DNA from 3 places in the Pseudoalteromonas nigrifaciens genome. Region 2 is predicted to be linked to each of the others. Evidence: predicted binding sites of a transcription regulator. Region 2 holds the regulator's gene; each other region holds the start of a gene.

Region 1 (3,282 bases), 1.1 Mb from region 2:
CCATCAATAGTTGCTTTAGTCAACGTAGCCACAGTATCACTATGATTTATAATACTTAAATAACCTACACTTGAAGTTGTGGCAGGTAAAAACTCCCTTACTTGTGCATTACTAACCTTAATAATAGCAACATCCGCATCGTGATCATGCCCTGAATGTGCCATCGATGATGATGAAAAAAGACTTAAAACCGACACCAAAACAATTGAAATACACTGTTTAATCACCACTCTAATCCTTGTTAAAACATAATGCTAAGTATCAAATTTAACATAGTTCAGTTGCAATAGTCAGTTAATTTGGAGTTAAGATGCTACTTTTTTGTTATCAGCTACTAACCAGCAAAGTACCGCAATAAATAGTAACGGCCAAGCAATCATCAGCGATCCAAATAAAAATGCCAATACAGTTCCGACTAATGCAACTGCTGCTGCGCCAACTAATCCTATCGTTATTAGTATGCAACAGCTACAAAAATAATAATAGCCGCTAAAGCTCCTATTAGCTCAAGCCCAATCCAACTTGTATCTGCAATCCAAAGCGGTAATTGCCAAGTATCAAGTGCATCGCAGAGACAACATCAGTAAAAAATAGTAAATAAACAATTATACATACGGCTAACGCTTTCATTTAGCTCTCCTTAATTCAATCTAAATGTAAATTAGCTTAAATTGCTTTTTCTTCTAGGCAGCAATGCGCAATAAAATAACCTAGTGCAATTGCAAACGGAAAACTCAAAAATAATAAAATAGTGACAAGTCGTGTTGACCACACAGGTAAATCTAATCGCTGCGCTAAACCACTGCACACACCAGATATTTTTTTATCAAGTGGATCTTTGTACCAACCACGTTTGCTGTTAAAACTATTCATAATTATCTCCTTAAGCACTCTGTTTTAAGTTAGTTTTTAAATCAGCTTTTAAGCGAGCTAATTCTGCATCTACTTGTTCGTTTTTCGCCAAAGCGTCTATTTGTGCAGCTATAGTATTTTCTGAATCAGTAAGCTCGTACGCTTCTACCTGTGCTTCAATACCTTCTACGCGCTGCTCTACTTTCTCAAATCGAGAGAGTGCATGTGCAACTTTTTCACTTTGTAATTGGCTATTTATTTGCCCCCTTGCAGCCACTATATTGTGCCGCTGTACTAACTGTGTTTGCTTGGCTTTAGCCTCGGCTATTTTTTGTTGCAAACGCTGACAATCCGCTGTCATTTTAGTTATTGATTGCTGCAGCGTTTCTAGTTGCAGCTGCTTTGCTACAACTGTGTTACTAATGGCTTGTTTTTCAAGTAAAGCTGATTTTGCTAAATCATCTCGACCTCTCTCTATTGCTAGTTCAGCTTTATCCTGCCAATATACTAAATTGTTATTTTTATTTTCAATTTGACGTTTAAGTGTTTTTTCTTCGCACAACAAAGCCGCTGTCGTAATGCGACACTCAGTAAGTGCATCTTGCATCTCGCTGATCATTAAATTAAGTAATTTTTCTGGATCTTCTGCCTTGTCTAATATCGACACGATATTTGCTTGAACAATATCGGTTACGCGATTAAATATTCCCATGAGATTCTCCTGTTAACTTTTTAAGTGATTACACAAATTAGATTCCAAGAGTTATGCCAAGTAATAATATAAACAGTAAAACACATTAAATTCAGCAACTTAAACTTATAATTTATAAATTAAAGTTACTTTTAACTGAATATGATTAAGTGTAATTAGCCAATAAACTAAACTTTTGACTATTTTTTAGGATCAAAAAAGCCATCCGAAGATGGCTGTATTTATTCATTTATTAAATTATTCACTTAGCTGATTATTTAGGTACAAAACTCAAAGCTTTATCCATTACCGATAAGTCGGCTTGTTTTCCATGGCCATTTTCAGACAGATGACGCCTAAATCCACGGGCACCAGGCTGCCCCTGAAAAATCCCCAGCATATGACGAGCAACATGCCAAAAGTTAGCTCCTAAGCGCATTTCGTCTTCAATATAACTATACATAGAGCGCACGACTTCATGACGAGATTGCGTGTTAGCGATATCACCATAAATCTTTTCGTCCACTTCATTGAGTATAAATGGGTTGCTATACGCTTCTCTACCAATCATCACACCATCAATATGCTGTAAATGCTCTAAACTTTGTTCAATTGTTTTAACGCCACCATTAAGACTTAAATCGAGTTGTGGATAATCTTTTTTCAACTTATAAACACGTGGATAATCAAGCGGCGGTACCTCACGGTTTTCTTTAGGGCTTAACCCCTTTAACCAAGCTTTACGAGCATGAATAATAAAATCATCACAACCAACATTATGCGACGCTTCTATAAGTGCACACAAAAACTCATACGAGTCTTGCTCATCAATACCAATGCGCGTTTTAACCGTAACAGGTATATTTACTTCTGCTTTCATTGCCGCCACACAGTCAGCAACTAATTGCGGCTCACCCATTAAACAAGCACCGAAACGACCATTCTGCACGCGATCTGACGGGCAACCTACGTTTAAGTTAATTTCGTCATAACCACGCTCACCCGCAAGCTTTGCACATTGTGCAAGAGCCTGTGGATCAGAGCCACCCAGCTGCAATGCAACGGGCCCTTCGTGTTGATTAAAGTGTAGGTAGTCGCCTCGGCCAAACAAAATAGCACCCGTGGTGATCATTTCCGTGTACAACACTGTATGCTTAGTCATTTTACGATGAAAAGTACGACAATGGCGATCAGTCCAATCCAACATGGGTGCTACAGAAAAGCGTCTATCGAGTGGTTTCATTGGTACACCGTGCTATATAAGTTTAAGTACATTTCGTTCAATTTAAATATCTCTTTTTTGCTTATTTACACACATTTAGATCTATTATTAATAAATAACTACACCGTAGGGAACAATCAAAAGGGGTGTTTTAGAATATAAAATCAGGCGTATCTGCGCTAAATTCAAACATTATTATATCAGAATAAGCAAAAAATATAGATACCATTTATATTGAAAACGTCAGCGTTCAAAGTTCAGCCACCCACATTTCACTTTCCTGCAGACGTAAAAAAGCCCGACTATTTCTAGTCGGGCTTTCTACAATTTGGAGCCTGGCAATGTCCTACTTTCACATAGCAAATGCTACACTATCATCGGCGCTGTTTCGTTTCACTACTGAGTTCGGCATGGGGTCAGGTGGGTCCAAAACGCTATTGTTACCAAGCAAATATGGTGCAAAGAATGAATGACAAGCACATAGTGCTACCATTTTCTTTGCGCAAGGTGCCTCAAC
Region 2 (3,282 bases):
CTCACTGTGTATCAAAATTTAATGGCTATTTTAGAAACGCGTAAGCAACTAAATAAACAAGCCAGGGAAGAAACCCTAAATAGTTTATTGGACGAATTTAGCCTGCAACATATTCGCGACAGCTTAGGTATGGCGCTATCTGGTGGTGAACGTCGCCGCGTAGAAATAGCACGTGCTTTAGCTGCAGATCCTAAATTTATATTGCTTGATGAGCCCTTTGCTGGCGTGGATCCTATTTCAGTACTCGATATTAAAAAAATTATAGAACACCTTAAAAATCGTGGTATTGGCGTACTAATTACCGACCACAATGTAAGGGAAACCCTTGATGTTTGTGAAAAAGCCTACATTGTTTCTCATGGGGAGCTAATTGCATCTGGTACTCCTGAATTTGTATTAAACGATAAAACAGTACGTGATGTTTATTTAGGCGAGCAGTTCAAACTGTAATATTTATGTTATTACTATAAGCATCTGCTAAGATTAATCATATCAATTTATAAGGATTGTTAGAGATAAATGAGGCAATCATTACAGCTGCGCATGGGCCAGCAACTTACAATGACTCCGCAACTGCAACAGGCTATTCGCTTATTGCAGCTTAGTACCTTGGATCTCCAGCAAGAAATACAAGAAGCACTTGATAGCAACCCATTACTTGAAGTTGATGAACAAGATTACACGGAAGAATCAGCAGGTAAAAACGAGCAAAAAGCAGATGACATTACTGTTAGCGCCTCTGCTGACGACACCCCAAGCGAGTATGAGCAAGATAGCGGTGAAGCACTAAATAAAGACACCATAAGCGACGACATGGCCATGGATGTATCATGGGATGAATATATGAGCGCAGCGCCTGCCTCTTCATCAGGGCCAATGCCTGAAGATGAATCTATTTATCAAGGTGCATCAACCGAAACCCTGCATGAATACTTAATGTGGCAATTACAGCTCACCCCTTTTAGCCCTACCGACGAAGCTATTGCCATAGCTATCGTTGAAGCCGTAGATGACTCTGGTATTTTAACCCTCAGTTGCGAAGACCTTTTAGCAAGCTTTAACCAAGAAACTGACGACGAACACGAAGTAGAACTAGATGAAATAGAAGCAGTGCTAAAGCGCATTCAATTATTTGATCCTGTTGGTATTGCAGCTCGCAGCTTGCAAGAATGCTTATGCATTCAATTAAATCAATTTGATAAAGACACCCCTTATATTAACGAAACAAAAATGGTGTTAACTGATCATATCGATTTACTCGCTGCTCGCGACTATCGTACGTTAATGAAAAAAACTAAGCTCAAAGAAGAAGAGCTTAAAGAAATAATGACACTTATTCATACGCTTAATCCTAAGCCTGCGGATACTATTGTCAGAGAAGAGTCTGAATACGTTATACCTGACGTGTCTGTTAAAAAAATAAAAGGCCGTTGGGTGGTAGAGCTAAACCCAGATAGCATGCCAAAAATACGTGTTAACAGCCAATATGCGGCTATGTCTCGTACAGTAAAATCCAGCGGTGACAGCCAATTTATTCGCTCGCACTTACAAGAAGCTAAATGGTTTATTAAAAGCCTAGAAAGTAGAAACGAAACACTCCTGAAAGTAACTAATTGTATTGTTAAGCAGCAACAAGCGTTTTTTGAACATGGCCCAGAAGCCATGAAACCTATGGTATTAAACGATGTTGCCGAAATAGTTGAAATGCACGAGTCGACTATTTCACGGGTCACTACGCAAAAATATATGCACACTCCACGTGGCATTTTTGAGCTTAAGTACTTTTTTTCAAGCCATGTAAGCACCGAAAATGGTGGCGAATGTTCATCAACTGCCATACGTGCCCTGATTAAAAAGTTGATAGCTGCAGAAAACTTAGCCAAACCATTGAGTGATAGCAAGATTGCAGATATATTGGCTGAGCAAGGAATTAAAGTAGCTAGACGGACAATTGCAAAATATCGCGAATCTCTGGCTATTCCCCCGTCAAATCAACGTAAAAGCTTGATTTAAGACGTACAACAAAGAGGAAAATGCTGATGCAACTAAACTTAACTGGTCGTCATGTAGACATTACAGACTCATTAAGAGACTATGTAAATAATAAATTTGCAAAGCTGCAAAGACACTCAGATCACATAACTAATGTGCATGTTATTCTCGATGTAGAAAAATTAAGTCAAAAAGCTGAAGCAACAATTTTTGTAAGTGGCGCTGAGCTATTTGCATCGACCGAACACCAAGATATGTACGCTGCCATTGACTCGTTGATTGACAAACTCGATCGTCAAGTAATTAAACACAAAGAGAAGTTTGCTCGACACTAACACTATGAAATTAAGCTCACTTATATGCCAGGACTGCAGCAAAGCTGTGGTCCTTTTTAATAGTAAAAAAAGAATTTTAGAATTCATCAGTGAACTCGCGCATAAAAAAATGCCGTATTTACCTCAGCAAGATATTCTCACTGCTTTATTGGCAAGAGAAAAGCTAGGTAGTACCGGTATTGGCCGAGGAATAGCAATTCCACATGGCCGTATGAGCGGGGCACAAGAGCCTCTTGCCTTAATTTTAATAAGCGAAACCGCTATTAATTTTGATGCAATTGATAATCGTCCAGTTGATATTTTTGTTGCGCTTATAGTGCCCGATGGCGATAACCAGCAGCACTTGAAAACACTAGCCACAATAGCTGATAAACTAAACGATAAAGAGTTTTGTAAGCAATTGCGTGCGGCAAAGTCTGATGAAGCGTTATACCAAGTTATTTTGGATCAATCCTAGTTACTAATAAAGGGGTGGTAAATGGAATTAATTATTATAAGTGGCCGATCAGGTTCTGGTAAGTCAGTTGCTTTACGTGTTGTAGAAGATTTAGGTTACTATTGTGTAGATAATATTCCGGTAAATTTGCTGCCTTCATTAGTGCGCAGTGTCTCTGATAACTACGATAAAATAGCCGTTAGTATAGACGTGCGTAACCTGCCTAAAGATCAGCAGCAGTTTAACGATATTCTTGAGTACTTGCCCGACTTTGCTAAACCAACGTTATTTTATTTAGATAGCGACGATCAAACGTTAATCCGCCGTTATTCAGAAACACGTCGCTTGCACCCGCTTTCGATTGATTCGCTACCGCTAGATTTAGCAATAAAAAAGGAAAAAGAATTACTCGATGTACTCGTAACGCGGGCTGATCATGTCATTGATACAACCGATTTAAGTGTGCATCAACTTGCTGAATCTATGCGTGAAACCATACTCGGTAAAAAAGACAAACAG
Region 3 (3,282 bases), 910 kb from region 2:
TTTTTAAATGTGTTCTAGTGCTTTAAAAATTTAGCATGTTTTTTACTCTTTAACCTGGGCCCAAGTTAAAAGCTATGAACATGCTTTTATAGGTAGTTCATCACATTGGAGTACCACTTTTACCACCAAGTTGGGTTTTTAATTGGTTAGCAAAGCTAATAAATTTTTCTTTAATGGTGCGCTTAATCTTTATTTCTACCGAGCCCATAATAGCCTTTCCCTCAATATGGATGGTCGGGCCTTGATGCTTGTTAAGTGCCACTGTTTTATTTTCAACACTACTAATAATGCTAAACATTTTTGATACTACATTAACGTGTTCTGGTACGTATATTTCATCACTGCCAAAAATACAGTTAACATGAATCGTTATCTCTTGGTGGGTAAAAATAGCATCGGTAAAATCAAGTACTACCGAGCCCATAAAGTTAGTCAGGTAAATATTTTTAGGCACAATCCACTGGCCACTTCTTTCATTGGAGCCTAAAATACTGCGTAATGTAAAGTCACTCTGGCTAAATTGCTGAGCGCTGTAATTGGGTGAAAATTGCGAATGTTTTTGGGCATTATATTGCTGATCAGTATTAAGGGTTAAATCCTCAACTAAGCTAACAAGGACTTCATTATTATTTGTAGCCATTGCCTCATCTAAACGCCTTTCAAATGCTTCTACAGAAATAACTCCGTGGCTGTAATTATAAATTAGTTGATCAATCACTTCTTCACGCACTTGCTCTTGCGGGCGGTCTGTTATTTTTACGCTCATTAGGGTATTCCTTTTATTTTACTATTGTCACTATATAAGCAAAGCATATACCAAAAATATTATTGTTATTAATCAGCTTGTTATGTTTTTAGCCTATTTGTGACTTTGTTATATTAACGATCCATTAACCAAAATGGTAATTATCTAGTTATTTTCACTACTGAGAACTTTTTACCGATAAGTCGGTAAAAAAGTGATGTATACAAAGTAAAGTTATTTTATATCCCGCCTTAAGTTCATGATTTTACTTGTTTATTAAAGTTGGCCTAAAGCTGGCATTAATTAAAGTGTCTTTAATCAAAAGGAGAAAGATTATGAAAACATTTAACAAATCTATCATTGCGGCGTTAGTTTTAGGTACTACGGCTATGGGTGCTCAAGCGAGCAGCTGGGAAAATGAAAGTAAAGATGCTTGGATTGATGGTAAGGCTGAAACAGTACTTCTTATGAACACTAACCTCAATAACTTTGACATCAACACTGATGTAAAAAATGGCAAAGTTATACTAACAGGTAAAGTTAATAGCGAACTCGACAAAGAGTTAGCAGAAGAACTTGTACTGAGTTTAGATGGTGTAACCGATGTTGATAACCAGCTTACTGTTGTGAAAAACATGAACAGTAAAAGCCATGACAACATGAAAGATGATGATGGTAGCGGCTTAACCGACGCTAAAATTACCACAGTCATCACAACGCGTTATTTATTTAACTCAGAAGTTGGTGGTACAAACATTGATGTAGATACTGACAACGGTGTAGTTACTCTTACCGGTACAGTGAACTCAGATGCTGAAAAACAGCTTGCAGTAAAAATTGCTAAAAATGCAGAAGATGTTCGCGATGTAGTAGATAAACTAACGATAGTTGCAAAGTAACATAGTATTTATAAAACCCAGCTCTGCTGGGTTTTTGCTTATAAGCTTTTTAGTTTATAAATAAGGAGAATATTTATGGATATTATACGTATTATTTTTTCAATCTTACTGCCACCACTGGGAGTATTTTTACAGGTGGGTTTAGGCTTACATTTTTGGATAAATATTTTACTTACGTTGTTTGGTTACTTCCCTGGAGTAATACATGCAATATACATTATCGCAAAAAAATAATTCATTTCTGTTTGTCGCGTAATATAAGCTGTGAGTTGCTTGTTTAAAGCTCAATTTGTAAATTACGCGATATACAGCCTTCCATTTCACTTTTACTTAGCTGCCAGTATTAACCCTAAATTCTGCAAATTTTAATATTACACCCATAAAAAGATTACTATTTAAGCAGTTAGACCATTGATTGTTAAAATAAAGACTTTTGCTAGTGACAAGCCCCTAAAAACTTTTTATACTGCACCCCGCTTTAGTCGCTATGTGACTAAACGCTTCTTAAAAAATTAACTGTTTACAGTTATACAAAAAGTTGGCCCCTTAGCTCAGTTGGTTAGAGCACACGACTCATAATCGTTAGGTCCCCAGTTCGAGTCTGGGAGGGGCCACCACTTTTACAAGCTTCCCAAGTAAATACAAATATCTACTAACCGAAATTACCCTTTGATACTTCTCACAATAACAAAAAACTTAACTTATTAGAGCAACTAATTGTGAATAAAAAATTGTATGTATTAAAAGATTAGCCTTACATCAAAGATGTTTCGTTCTATAAAGCTTTGATGCTTGTATTACCCTGTTTTACAGGGGGGGTCTTTATTAATAATACAAAATAGATAATTTACCAATGGGAAAAAAGAGAACAGACTGCTTTTAAATATGAGGCTTACTCTGAATTTGAATCACTTGCGAATAACTACTTAAGTGACATACTGGGTAGAGATGATTAAGGCTTTATATGACACCAGAAGAACTAGAGCAGCAGGCTATAACTTTTGCAAAAAGCAATAGATGTCAACAACAACCGAAAAGTGATCCACTCCACCATTTGAATATTGATCCACTATTTATTAAGGTTTTCCATTAACCCTGCTTGTTTCTTTTCTTTAATTCTATAACTTTCCCCCTTAATTTGAACAATGTGTGAGTGGTGTAAAATTCTATCTAACATAGCTGATGTTAACGCTGTATCATTCGCAAAAATGCTTCCCCATTGTCCAAATGGGAGATTACTTGTGAGTATTATCGCTCCTTTTTCATAACGCTTTGCAATGACGTCAAACAATAACTTGGATTCTTGAGCACTAAACGGTAAATAACCTATTTCATCAATGATTAGTAGCCTGGGTGCCAGCACTGACCGCTGCATCACTTGTTTATACTTATCTTGTCGTTGGGCGGTGGTTAATTGCAATATTAAATCAGATGCGCTAATAAAGCGGGTTTTCAAGCCTGCTTGCACTGCCTTGTAACCTAGCGCACTGGCAATATGTGTTTTGCCTACACCAGATGGCCCGAGCAGAACGATGTTTTCTTTTCGTTCAATAAACGAGAGTGTGGCAAGCTCGTTAACCTGTTTTTTGGGCACACCAGTGGCGAACGTAAAATCAAATTCCTCGAGCGATTTTAATG

The links. The regulator sigma-54, encoded in region 2, starts transcription at its own class of promoters, with help from an activator protein. The targets are predictions, from matches to a motif close to GTTGGCACGNNNNTNGNNT.
Region 1: the regulator sigma-54 is predicted to act here: its motif matches at 1,607-1,625, upstream of PNIG_RS02725 (PspA/IM30 family protein).
Region 3: the regulator sigma-54 is predicted to act here: its motif matches at 1,027-1,045, upstream of PNIG_RS01720 (BON domain-containing protein).

Annotation. Positions count from the first base shown of each region.
Region 1 is NZ_CP011036.1:582,153-585,434, reverse strand. Features, by position in the region: gene PNIG_RS02740 (copper chaperone PCu(A)C) at 1-227, opposite strand, end outside; partial or broken gene PNIG_RS20000 (hypothetical protein) at 306-630, opposite strand; gene PNIG_RS02730 (PspC domain-containing protein) at 667-873, opposite strand; gene PNIG_RS02725 (PspA/IM30 family protein) at 884-1,564, opposite strand; gene dusA (tRNA dihydrouridine(20/20a) synthase DusA) at 1,818-2,786, opposite strand; rRNA gene rrf (5S ribosomal RNA) at 3,099-3,213, opposite strand.
Region 2 is NZ_CP011036.1:2,971,872-2,975,153, forward strand. Features, by position in the region: gene lptB (LPS export ABC transporter ATP-binding protein) at 1-450, shown strand, start outside; gene PNIG_RS14110 (RNA polymerase factor sigma-54) at 520-2,013, shown strand; gene hpf (ribosome hibernation promoting factor) at 2,040-2,327, shown strand; gene ptsN (PTS IIA-like nitrogen regulatory protein PtsN) at 2,332-2,784, shown strand; gene rapZ (RNase adapter RapZ) at 2,806-3,282, shown strand, end outside.
Region 3 is NZ_CP011036.1:362,518-365,799, forward strand. Features, by position in the region: gene PNIG_RS01715 (LiaF domain-containing protein) at 101-766, opposite strand; gene PNIG_RS01720 (BON domain-containing protein) at 1,081-1,644, shown strand; gene PNIG_RS01725 (YqaE/Pmp3 family membrane protein) at 1,720-1,878, shown strand; tRNA gene PNIG_RS01730 (tRNA-Ile) at 2,185-2,261, shown strand; gene istB (IS21-like element helper ATPase IstB) at 2,714-3,282, opposite strand, start outside.